DNA from 3 places in the Nesterenkonia xinjiangensis genome. Region 3 is predicted to be linked to each of the others. Evidence: riboswitches for the same ligand, from Rfam matches in the RefSeq annotation. Region 3 holds a riboswitch; each other region holds the start of a gene.
The links. A riboswitch is a leader RNA that binds a small molecule or an ion and turns the genes downstream of it on or off. The one in region 3 is predicted to bind S-adenosylmethionine.

Region 1 (3,888 bases), 550 kb from region 3:
ACGAAGTCACTCTCCGAGGGTGCGCTCACGGTCCCGGGGTTCAGCATGGACGGCTGGCAGGGACGGCTCTTCCGCGGCAGCGGGCTCGATCTCGACAAGCCGATCCGTGAATACACTGCGGAGGAGCAGGAGATCCTGCTCCACCAGGAGCCGATCAAGATCAAGGTCGAGGGGATCAACCTCACCTATGAGGGGCTGATCCCCAAGATCCGGAAGTCGATGCTGTCCAAGGACCGTGAGGCGATGCAGCCCCACATCCGCCGCTTCGTGGACCGGGTGGTCACCTTCACCCCCTGCCCCGAGTGCGAGGGCACCCGGCTCACTGCTGCGGCCCGCTCCTCGAAGATCGCCGGGATCAGCATCGCCGAGGCCTGCGCCATGCAGATCTCCGACCTCGCCGCCTGGGTCCGCGGGCTCGAGGAGCCCTCCGTCGGTCCGCTGCTGACCACCCTGGGGGAGACCCTGGACTCCTTCGTGGAGATCGGGCTGGGCTATCTGAGCCTGGATCGGCCCGCCGGCACGCTCTCCGGGGGTGAGGCCCAACGCACCAAGATGATCCGACACTTGGGATCGGCGCTGACCGATGTCACCTACGTCTTCGACGAGCCCACCATCGGGCTGCACCCGCACGACATCGCTCGAATGAACGACCTGCTGCTGCGCCTGCGGGACAAGGGAAACACGGTCCTGGTGGTGGAGCACAAGCCCGAGACGATCGCGGTGGCGGACCACATCATCGACCTCGGCCCGCTGGCCGGTTCCGGGGGCGGGGAGGTGGTCTACGCCGGCGATCTCGCCGGGCTGCGCACCGCCGGGACCCTGACCGGGAACCACTTCGACGACCGCGCCCGCCTCAAGGAGGCCGGGCGGACGCGTGACGGCGTCATCGAGGTCCGCGGGGCGACGCAGAACAACCTCACCGGGGTCGATGTCGACATCCCCACCGGCGTGCTCACCGTGGTCACCGGGGTGGCCGGGTCGGGGAAGACCTCGCTGATCCACGGCAACGTCGCCGGGCTGGACGGCGTCGTGGTGGTGGACCAGGCCGGGATCAAGGGGTCGCGACGCTCCAACCCGGCCACCTACACAGGGCTGCTGGACCCCATCCGGAAGGCCTTCGCGAAGGCCAACGGGGTCAAGCCCGCGCTGTTCAGCGCGAACTCCGAGGGTGCCTGCCCCACCTGCAAGGGTGCCGGGGTGGTCTTCACTGAGCTGGGCGTGATGGAGACGGTGGAGACGCCCTGCGAGGAGTGCGAGGGCCGCCGGTTCCAGGCCGCGGTGCTGGACTTCACTCTGGGCGGGAAGAACATCAGCGAAGTGCTGCACCTCTCCGTGGACGAGGCCCTGGAGTTCTTCTCTGCGGGAGAGTCCCGGATCCCCGCGGCGGGGAAGATCCTGCAGCGACTCTCCGACGTCGGGCTGGGGTACCTGACCGTGGGGCAGCCGCTGAACTCACTCTCCGGAGGAGAGCGGCAGCGACTCAAGCTCGCGGTCCACATTGGCGACGACGGCGGCACCTTCATCCTGGACGAGCCCACCACCGGCCTGCACCTGGCCGACGTGGAGCAGCTGCTGCGGCTGCTGGACCGGCTGGTGGACGCCGGCCGCACGGTGATCGTGATCGAGCATCATCAGGCGGTGATGGCCCACGCGGACTGGATCATCGATCTGGGCCCCGGGGCCGGTCACGACGGCGGCCGGGTGGTCTTCGAGGGGACGCCCGCGGAGCTGGTGGAGTCGGCTCGCGGGGCCGGGGCCACGCTGACCGGGCAGCACCTGGCCGCCTACGTGGGGACCTGACGACTTCCGCCGCCCGCCGCCAGGTGCCCCAGCCCGTCCACTTCATCGATTGGGCGATTTGCACGCTTCTGAGGCCCGAATCGGCGTCCAAAAGCGATCACATCGCCCAATCGATGCATCGGAAGCCGCGGCCGATGACGCCCTGTGACATCACCGTTGCACCGGGGCGCGGCGGCAGAGATGCTCGAGAAGGAATCACGAGCACCCGCCATCACGGACCTGGCCGGCGGGGCGGCAACCCTCACTCTGCACCGGGGTGCCCCCAGGGGACGATTCGACGCCGCCGGGTCCCCGGCCGGCGTCAGGAGAGCGCCGCGGCGGATGCGGCGCGAGGCAGATCGAGAGGCCAGCGCATGACTCAGTACGCCAGCATCGACACCGACACGCAGCAGGAGGCCCAGGATCGCGCCCAGCGCCTGGAGAAGGCCGGACGCGACTGGAGCAGCCGCATCGACCAGGACCCGGCACACGCGGGGCTGGTGTTCCGCGCCCGTGGGGAGGGCATCGGATCGGTCGCCACCCGGATCACCTCCGGGCGGCATGAGTTCGTCCTCGACGAGCCGGCCGCGCTCGCCGGCGACGATGCCGGCACCAGCCCGGTGGAGGCCGCCCTGGCCGGGCTCATCTCCTGCCAGGTCGTGATCTACCGGCTCTACGCCCAGCAGTTGGGGATCGAGCTGGAGGACATCAGCATCGAGGCCGAGGGTGACCTCGACGTCCGAGGTCTCCTCGGAGGAGCCGACGAGGTCCGGCCTGGGTTCTCCGAGGTCCGGCTGAAGGTCTCGCTCACCGGCCCGGAGAGCTCAGAACGCTATGTGGAGCTGCAGCGGACTGTGGACGAGCACTGCCCGGTGATGGACATCTTCCGCAACCCGGTGCCGGTCCAGGTGCAGGTCTCCTCCTCCGCCTCCTGAGCAACACATCCCTGCGGACCAGGGACAGTAGAGTCGGCAAAGAGCCCGCGTCACTCCACCCGTGGGGCTGCCCTGTGAACGCCGGACCGGAAGAAGCACATGGACCTCACATCCACTCGTAAGCACCTGAAGTCTCTGGGCATCGCCCACGGTCTGACCAATGCACTCATCGCCCAGGAGGCTCTCGCCCGGGACATTGAGATCGCGCCGGATGAGAAGAGCAGACTGACCATGCGGTGGAAGGGCCGGCGCATCTGGTTCGACGCCGCCCGGTCCAACATCAACAACTCGCTGGCCCGCCGCTGCACGTTGCACAAGGACGTCGCGAGCCGTCTGCTCCGCACCTACGATGTCCCGGCGCCGCACAACGCCGTGTTCTCAGCCAGGGATGTTGAGCTGGCCTGGCAATGGGCCGAGCCCCGCCTGCCGGTGGTCATCAAGCCCAGCGACGGAGGCGAAGGCGAGCAGGTCCACCTGGACCTTCGTGACCGCGCCGCCTTCCGCGAGGCGTTCAGCGCCGTCGGCGCAGCTGCGGAGGGCGTACTGGTGGAGGAGTTCGTGCCCGGCGTGGAGCACCGTGTGCTCCTGGTGCATGGCAAGGTGGTGGCCGCCACGCGACGCATCCCGGCTCATGTCGACGGTGACGGGGAACACACGGTGGCCGACCTCGTGGCGCACAAGAACATCGCCCGTGCGGTGTTGGAGAACCCGGTGCATTGGGACGTTCCGCTGGATGACATCAGCCGGTCGGTGATGGCTGAGCAGGGGTTCACGGAGAGCATGGTCCCTGCGGAGGGCCAGCGAGTCTGGATCCGCCGCAACTCGAACATCCACAGTGGGGGTGACGCCATGGACGCCACTGATGACCTGACTGCAGAGGAGGTCGACATGGCGGAGAAGGTCGTGCGGGCGATCCCGGGCCTCCGACTGGTGGGGCTCGACATGCTGCTGCCCCGCGACGGCGAAGGGGACGCCCCTCGCGTGCTTGAGGTCAACTCCAGTCCGATGCTCTCCGGCCACCATTTTCCCTGGATCGGGAAGCCACGCGACGCCGCGGGCGCGCTTCTCTCGGGCATGTACCCCGACTCTCCGGCCCGCCGTCGTACCGTGTAGACTGTCCTGCTGGCCTGGACGGCCTCACACCGTCCGGTCCGGCAATTTCCGTCAAGTTGTG
Region 2 (3,888 bases), 160 kb from region 3:
CCAGATCGATGCCGACAGCCTCCACGGCAGTTCCGCCCAGGGCGGCCAGGGCGTCGTCGCCTGCGGTGCCGTAGCTGACGGGCACGAACAGCGCGGGCCGCTCGGTCAGCCTCCCCAGCTGCTCGTAGGCACTGCTGATCCCGGCGATGACCTGCTCCCGGGGGATGTCCCAGCCGTCGGAGGACAGCACCGGCTCCTCCAGCTGGATCCAGGCGGCTCCGGCCTCGTGCAGGGCGCCCAGCAGGGCCGCGTAGGCGCCGACCAGCTCCTCGAGCCGGTCGAAGCGAGCGGCCTGGGAGGTCTCAGCGGCGGCGCCGACGGACTTGGCCAGCACCAGGAAGCTGACCGGGCCGAGCAGGGTGGGGCGGGGCAGGGGTGCCGCGCCCACAGTGCGCTCCGACTGCTCGGCGAGCGCGCGGAACGCCCGGAACCGGTCGGCGAGGGCCGTGGCCTGCGGAGCGAAGGCGACGTCGGCCTCGATCTCCGGGACGTAGTAGTGGTAGTTGGTGTCGAACCACTTGGTCAGCTCCAGCGGCTCCACCTCGGAGGTCCCGCGGGCCAGCGCCGAGATCAGCGTCAGACCCTCCGGGGCGTCAGGGGCGACGGCGGCGAATCCGGCGTCGCGGAACCGGCGGGGGACCAGACCCAGCAGGACCGAGGCGTCGAGGACCTGATCGATGACGGCGCCGTCGGCGGGGACCGCGGAGTCCTCCTCCAGGCCCAGACCCACCAGATGGTCCAGGGTGCGGCGGCGGTGGGAGCTGATCGCCTCGATCAGTGCGGCGACGTCCCCGCCGCCCCAGTGGGCCTCCAAGGCCTTCTTGATCTCACGGTCGGGACCGATGCGCGGATAGCCGAGCACGGTGGGGGGCAGTGCGTGGGTGGGCGGTGCGGTGGTCATGGTGACTCCTTGTCGATGTGTCAGGGCAGGTCGTGCCTGGGCGGGATGTGAGGAGGGGATGTCAGGACGGACGCCCGACGGGGTGGCTGGGCAGCGCTGCGCGTACTGGGGAGAGCGTGGCCCCGGCGTCGCGGAGCCGGCGTGCGGCCGGGTCTTCTCCGGCCGGAGGTGCTGCGGGGCCTCGGTCAGCCGGCGTCGAAGATGTTGCGCTGTCGGCGGGCGGCGTCGCGGATCCTGAGATGGTCCAGGATCGCCAGCGCCGGGGGGTGCTGGTTGAAGGTGAACAGGTGCAGCCCGGGGCAGCCGAGCTCCAGCACCGTGTCGATCAGGTTCAGCGTGGCGGCGACCCCGCGACGGCGCCGTTCGGCCGCGTCGTCGACGTCCAGGTAGTCCACCAGGTGCCGGGGCACCGGGACCCCGGTGATCTCCTCCAGTCGGCGCAGACGCCTGGGGCTGGTCAGCGGGGCGATGCCGGCGACGATCGGCAGGTGGATGCCCTGGGATCGGGCTGAGTCCACCAGCTGCGCGTAGTCCTCCGGATCGTAGAAGACCTGGGTGACGGCGTAGTCTGCGCCGGCCTCCTGCTTCTCCCAGAGGGCGTGGAGGTCGGCGGCATGATCCCGATCCGTGCCGGAGGGCGGATACGCGGCCACTGAGACCGAGACCGGCCGAGCTCCGGGCCCCTCAGGCGGGGACAGCCGCTCCTGCTCGACCTCGCGGACCAGCTCGACGACCTCCGCGGCACGGTTCAGGCCTCCGGGCTGGTGGATCCACTCCTTGCCGCCGTCGGGCGGGTCGCCGCGCAGCGCGAGGATGTCCCGGACTCCCAGGTCCAGCAGCTCGGTGATGGAGCCGCGGAGCTGGGAGGAGGTGCTGCCTGCGCAGATCAGATGCGCCATCACCGGTGAGGGCGTGGTGCGCAGCAGGTGGCGGATGACCTCCACGTTCGCGCCCTCGGGCTGGTTGTGCCCGTGGGTGACGGAGAAGTAGTCCGGGGCGGCCTCGGCCATCAGCTCGATGCTGCGCCAGGGATCCCGACCCGCGGTGGCGGGGCGTGGCGGGAAGACCTCGAAGGAGATCAGCGACCTCCGCCGAGTGCGCTGGACCAGGACGGATGTGGTGTGGGACGGGTCCGACGTCGCAGGCGGCGTCAGACGGACGGCGCCCGGAGAGGGCGTCGAGACAGGCATGGAGAGTCCTCCGTGTTGGCGTTCATCATCGTTCATGAGGCGCCACAGGGAGGCTTCCCCTGCGCCGTGCTTGCCGCTGAAGATAAAGCCATCTCAGTGAAGATGGCCGGTGCGGCCGGATCGTCATCTGGGGCACCCCGTCACGCGGGAAAGGGTTGCCGACCGGCCAAGCCAGAGCTGTTGTGACCGGTTCTCGTGATCCATCTGTGCCTGTGACGTTAGCACGGGGGCGCCGGGTCGGAAACCTGCGACGGGAACAATGACGATATATGAACATATTGAGCACTCGCGGATGAGGTGGCGACGCGGCAACCCCCGCGCGCAGGTGGAGCAGGGGCGGCGAGGCTCTGCTCGCCGCTGCTCAGGGCGATCTGCGGCCAGCCCTCCGTCGCGTCAGCGGCGCCGGATAAGGTGGAGCGCATGCCCGATCGGTATCTGAAGAATGCGATGCGCCGCAACGCACGCAAGACCGTGCGCCGGTCGCTGCGCACCGCTCCCCGCGGCGGGCGTCGGGGCGGAGGGAGTCAGGGCCTCCTGTGGTGGCTGCTGGCCGTGCTCGGGGTCATCCTCATCGGCGCCGTGATCAGCTGGCTCCAGGGGCTCGGTGCGGAGGAGCCGCAGGAGCGCCCGGAGGGTGCCGAGGCCGGCACCCTGGTGCGCGTGATCGACGGCGACACCCTCATCGTGGAGCTCGACGGCCAGGACGAGCGGATCCGGCTCCTCAACATCGACACACCTGAGTCCGTCCACCCCACGGAGCCGGTCGAGTGCTTGGGACCGGAGTCCTCCGCCCACATGGAGACCCTGGTGTCGCCGGGGGACGAGGTCTTCCTGGAGTACGACCAGGAGCGCACCGATCGCTACGATCGGATGCTGGCCGGAGTGTGGGCGGATGAGGTGCTGCTCAACGTGCAGATGGCACGAGCCGGCTATGGCGCGCCGGTGCACTATCCGCCCAATGATCGGTTCCTCGCCGCGGTCGAGCAGGCCTGGGAGCAGGCGGAGGCGGACGGCGTTGGGCTCTTCGCCGCGGACCTGGACTGCGAACCGGCGCTGCCCTGACGCGGGCAGATGCCCTCCCGAAATAGGATGGACCCATGAGCAGCTCCCCGGCGCCGGCGACCCGGCGGCAGAAGATCGCCGTCGCGACAGGCACCATCGGAGTCCTGGGTGCGATCACCGCTGGCAGCTGGCTGATGATCGACGGCACCATCGACGTGGACCTCATCGGCGGCGGTTCGATCCCGGCCGGCGAGGACTGCCCCACCGGCACATTGTCCCCGGTGGTGCCCGAGCGGGTGCCGGTGATCGTGCTCAACTCCACCAATGAGCCCGGACTCGCCGGCGACGTGGCCGAGGAGCTTGCCGACCGCGAGTTCCGAGTGGCCTCCGTGGACAACGACTACTTCGCGGACACCGGTTTCCAAGCCATCATCCGCGCCGGGGAACGGGGTCTGCGGCAGGCCTACACGCTGCAGCAGCACCTTCCGGGAGCGCTGGTCGACCTCGATGATCGTGACGGCTACAGCGTCGACCTCGTGCTGGGCTCGGAGTTCGCCGGACTGACGGACTCCGAGGAGATCGAGATGGAGCCCGGGCGTCTCGACTGCTCCGGCAGTCCCGGCTGAGCCGCGACCTCGACGACGTCCGCCGAGACGCCAGCGGGCCGCCCCGAGGTTCTCGGAGCGGCCCGCTGCGGCGGCGCTGGACGAGTTCCGCGCCGCAGGATGAGGCTCAGGCTTCGGTGTTCTTCCATCGCCGGGCACGGATGAAGGAGCGCACTCCGACGACGATGTA
Region 3 (3,888 bases):
CCGGCCCGGTGGACCCGTAGCATCCGCCGACCATCGCCGGGGCGACCACGAACCACTGTGTGGTGTCGATGGGTCGCCCCGGCCCCAGCAGACCCTCCCACCAGCCCGGCGCCGGGTCGGCGTCGGTGGCGGCGACGTGGGTGTCACCGGTGAGGGCGTGCGCGACCAGGATCGCGTTGTCCCGTGCCTCGTTGAGCGTCCCCCAGGTCTCGTAGGCCAGCTGCACCTGCGGCAGGGTGCCTCCGGTCTCGAAGGTGTGCTCGCCGACGTCGACGATGGCGAGCGCACCGGCGGGACGCGGTGTCGCGGTGAGCACCTGGGCGGTCATGGGGCGGGAACTCCTGTGTCGGTCCGGGTCGGCTGGGCGATGACGGTCAGGCGGGTGTGGATGAGACGCAGTGGTCTCTCAGGTTAGCCTCAGCCCACCGGAGCAGGCTCGGAGGCCGGCGTTTTCTCACTCTGCGGACCGTCGGCACCGGCCGGGACGGCCTTGGCCAGGGCCTGCTCGAGGTCGGCGAGGATGTCCTCGATGTGCTCCAGCCCCACCGAGAGACGCACCAGACCAGGCACGACGCCGGCCGCACGCTGCTCGTCCTCGGTCAGCTGGCGGTGGGTCGTCGAGGCAGGGTGGATCACCAGGGAACGGACATCCCCGACGTTGGCCACCAGAGAATGCAGCTCCAGGGCGTCGGCCACGGCCTGGCCGGCCGGGGCGCCCCCGTCGACTTCGAAGGCCAGCACGGAGCCCACTCCCTTGGGCAGGTACCGCTGCGCCTGTTCGAACCAAGGGCTCGAGGCCAGGCCCGGGTAGCTGACCCGCTTGACCGCCGGGTGCGCCTCCAGGTACTCAGCCACCCGCTGAGCGTTCTGCACGTGACGCTCCACGCGCAGGCTCAGGGTCTCCAGGCCCAGGTTGATCTCGAAGGCGTTGTGCGGCGAGAGGGAGGGGCCGAGGTCACGGAGCAGCTGCACCCGTGCCTTGAGGATGTAGGACAGGTTGACCCCAAAGACGCCGTCGGCACCGAGGTCCCGGCCGTAGACGAGGCCGTGGTAGCTCTCGTCCGGGGTGTTGAAGCCGGGGAACCTGTCCGGGTACCGGGTGTAGTCGAAGCCGCCGGAGTCGACGATCACCCCGGCGATCGCGGTGCCGTGCCCGCCGAGGAACTTGGTGGCCGAGTGGATGACGACGTCGGCTCCGTGCTCGATCGGGCGGATGAGATAGGGGCTGGTCAGCGTGTTGTCCACGACCAGCGGGGCACCATGCTCGTGGGCCACCGCCGCGACGGCCTCGAGGTCGAGGACGTCTCCGCGCGGGTTCGCCACGACCTCACCGAAGAAGGCCCCGGTGTTCTCCCGGATCGCGGCCCTCCAGGACTCGGTGTCATCCGGGTCCTCCACGAAGGTGACCTCCACCCCGAGCTTGGGCAGGGTGTGCTTGAACAGGTTCTGGGTGCCGCCGTACAGGGAGGGCGAGGCGACGATGTGCCCGCCTGTCTCGACGATGTTCAGCAGCGCCAGGGTGGCGGCCGCCTGGCCGGAGGAGACCAGCAGCGCACCGACACCACCCTCGAGTGCGGCGATCTTGTTCTCCACCGCCTCGAGGGTGGGGTTGGTCAGCCGCGAGTAGATCGGCCCGAGCTCCTCGAGGCCGAACCGCTTGGCCGCGGCCTCGGTGCTCGGGAAGACGAAGGAGGTGGTCTGCTGGATCGGCAGCGCCCGGGCGCCGGTCACCGGGTCCGGGAATGCACCGGCGTGGATCTGCTGAGTCTCGAATCGAGGGGCCTTGGGGGTCTCTGTGGTCGTCATGGGACGTGTCTCCGTTCAATGCGGTCGCGTGGCCAGGACCGGCATCGGAGAGACTCCGGGCACGAAGACCCGAGAGACTGCACCGCGTGGCGGCCCTGTCGCGAAGGACATGGTGGTGGGCCGCACTGTGATGTGTGATGGCCCGCGCTTGCCCCACCGCATGGGCGGCAGGGCCTGGTCGTCACCCGGGGCACCCCACCGCGAACTGGAGGGTTGCCGGCCAGCAAACCGGGGTTTGACGCTGGCACTCTTGACCTGCCCCATAGTGTGCCCTGATCCCCACGATCCGGCAAGTCTGTGTCCTCGCATGTCACCGTCGGCGCGGATCACCCCGCACCCCGGCACGCCCCAGCACTCTGTCAGCCCCGCCCTCCCGGATGCGGCGCGGGCTCCACCGCGCCGATGGGGCCGCCGTCGTCGCCGCCGTCGACCAGGATGGAACGGAAGGTCGGCTTCGCGAAGTCACCCCAGATCAGCGAACCGTCCTCGTCCCGCTCATACTCCCCGGGCGGGACGATGGAGACCAGATCCCGCGGCAGGACCAGCCGTTTGCCGCCCTCGGCCTGTGAACGGCTTCCGTCGAAGAGGACGTTGCTGGAATCGACGTCTCCGGCGATCTGATCCGCCCGGCCGTCGCCCCCGGAGTGCACTGAGAGGTTGCTGCGGAAGATCCCCTGGTCCTCCGGCTCGAAGTACGGGTTGGTGCGGAAGATGTAGTTGTACCGCACGTTGTCCACCGCGGTGTTGTTGGTCAGCGTCAGCCGGCCAGGGTTGAAGTTGTCGGAGAAGCCGTCGAGGTTGTTCGCGTACGCCAGGTTTCCGGTGAGCACATGGTCCACGGGAAGCCCCTCTCCGCCCACCTTGAATCCGGTGCCGATGCCGGAGCCGGCGTTGTACCCGTCGGAGAGCTGCCCGTTGTGGTGGGCGATGTTGCCCTCCATCGTGATGGGGAAGTTGGGGCCCTCGTTCGTGCGGTTGTAGAGGTCCCAGCCGTCGTCGATGTTGTGGTGGGCCACGTTGCCGCGGAACACATTGCCCGGGCCGACCCCGAGCTTGGCCGCGAAGCCGTCCGCGTTGATGTCAGCCGGGTCCCGGTTGTCATGGGCCTCGGAGTCCACGATGAGGTTCTCGGCGGGCCAGTCCTCCGGGGCTCCGCCGCCGGAGAGCTGGAAGCCGGAGTTGCCGTTGTGGCTGAAGATCATCGAGTCGACGACGTTGTGCGATCCCGAGGAGCGCAGCCCGTTGCCGGCCGAGCGGGTGAGCTCCAGGTCGGAGACGACCCAGTGGTCGGCGTCGAGCCGGATGATCTGCTGCAGCGCGGACCGGCCGTCCACGATGACCTGTGCGCCCTCGGCGGCGGTGAGGGTCTTGGGCTCCTCCACGGTGCCGGAGTAGGCCGGGCTGAGCGAGATGGTGCTCTCGGGCTGGTATTCGCCCTCCAGCAGCTCCACCGTCTGACCGGGCAGCACGTGCTGGACCGCCGTGTGCACGTCCAGAGGGCTCTGCTCCGTCCCCTCCCCGTCCGGCGTGCCGTCGGGCGAGACCATCAGCGGGGCGTCGTGGAACTCCCGGACGGTGACCTCGACGCTGCGGGTGATCGGAGTCAGGTCGGGGCCCTCCGCAGGGTGATAGGTCGAGCTGACCGTGCTGGTGCCCTCCGGGAGGTCAAGCTGCGCGGTGAGCTCATCCTCGGCGGTGATGGGTTCCCCGGAGATCACCGTCTCCCCGTCGACGGCGACGTCCACGGTGCCCGGATGGCCGGCCGAGGCGGCGAAGGGGTAGCTGGTGGAGCCGGAGTGCTCAGGAGCACGCAGGTCGAAGGAGACCGGGGTGACCGGCTCAGGCTGCTCCGGACGGGGCTGGGTGTCGGCGTCGCTGAGGGTCAGTGAGGCCCCGGAGAAGGTCACCGCCACATTCCGTGAGGCGAAGAACCCCACGGTCATCAGGTCGGGCTCGATGTCCTGGACCCAGTCCGCCCCGTCGAGCTCGTGGGTGTGGGTCTCCGGCTCGTCCAGATGCGTGGAGGTCGTGGACATCACGAACGAGTCGTCGGTGCGCTCCAGCCGCATGGTCACCGGCTCG

Region 1: linked by a shared signal. The riboswitch ahead of HNR09_RS08965 (OsmC family protein) and the one ahead of HNR09_RS11355 (O-acetylhomoserine aminocarboxypropyltransferase/cysteine synthase family protein) in region 3 are both predicted to bind S-adenosylmethionine.
Region 2: linked by a shared signal. The riboswitch ahead of HNR09_RS10700 (methylenetetrahydrofolate reductase) and the one ahead of HNR09_RS11355 (O-acetylhomoserine aminocarboxypropyltransferase/cysteine synthase family protein) in region 3 are both predicted to bind S-adenosylmethionine.

Annotation. Positions count from the first base shown of each region.
Region 1 is NZ_JACCFY010000001.1:1,961,392-1,965,279, forward strand. Features, by position in the region: gene HNR09_RS08960 (excinuclease ABC subunit UvrA) at 1-1,800, shown strand, start outside; SAM riboswitch class IV at 1,994-2,113, shown strand; gene HNR09_RS08965 (OsmC family protein) at 2,154-2,714, shown strand; gene HNR09_RS08970 (ATP-grasp domain-containing protein) at 2,814-3,827, shown strand.
Region 2 is NZ_JACCFY010000001.1:2,355,357-2,359,244, forward strand. Features, by position in the region: gene metE (5-methyltetrahydropteroyltriglutamate--homocysteine S-methyltransferase) at 1-901, opposite strand, end outside; gene HNR09_RS10700 (methylenetetrahydrofolate reductase) at 1,087-2,091, opposite strand; SAM riboswitch class IV at 2,153-2,292, opposite strand; gene HNR09_RS10705 (thermonuclease family protein) at 2,512-3,153, shown strand; gene HNR09_RS10710 (LytR C-terminal domain-containing protein) at 3,189-3,719, shown strand; gene HNR09_RS10715 (hypothetical protein) at 3,826-3,888, opposite strand, start outside.
Region 3 is NZ_JACCFY010000001.1:2,514,795-2,518,682, reverse strand. Features, by position in the region: gene metX (homoserine O-acetyltransferase MetX) at 1-328, opposite strand, end outside; gene HNR09_RS11355 (O-acetylhomoserine aminocarboxypropyltransferase/cysteine synthase family protein) at 418-1,806, opposite strand; SAM riboswitch class IV at 1,946-2,062, opposite strand; gene HNR09_RS11350 (right-handed parallel beta-helix repeat-containing protein) at 2,166-3,888, opposite strand, start outside.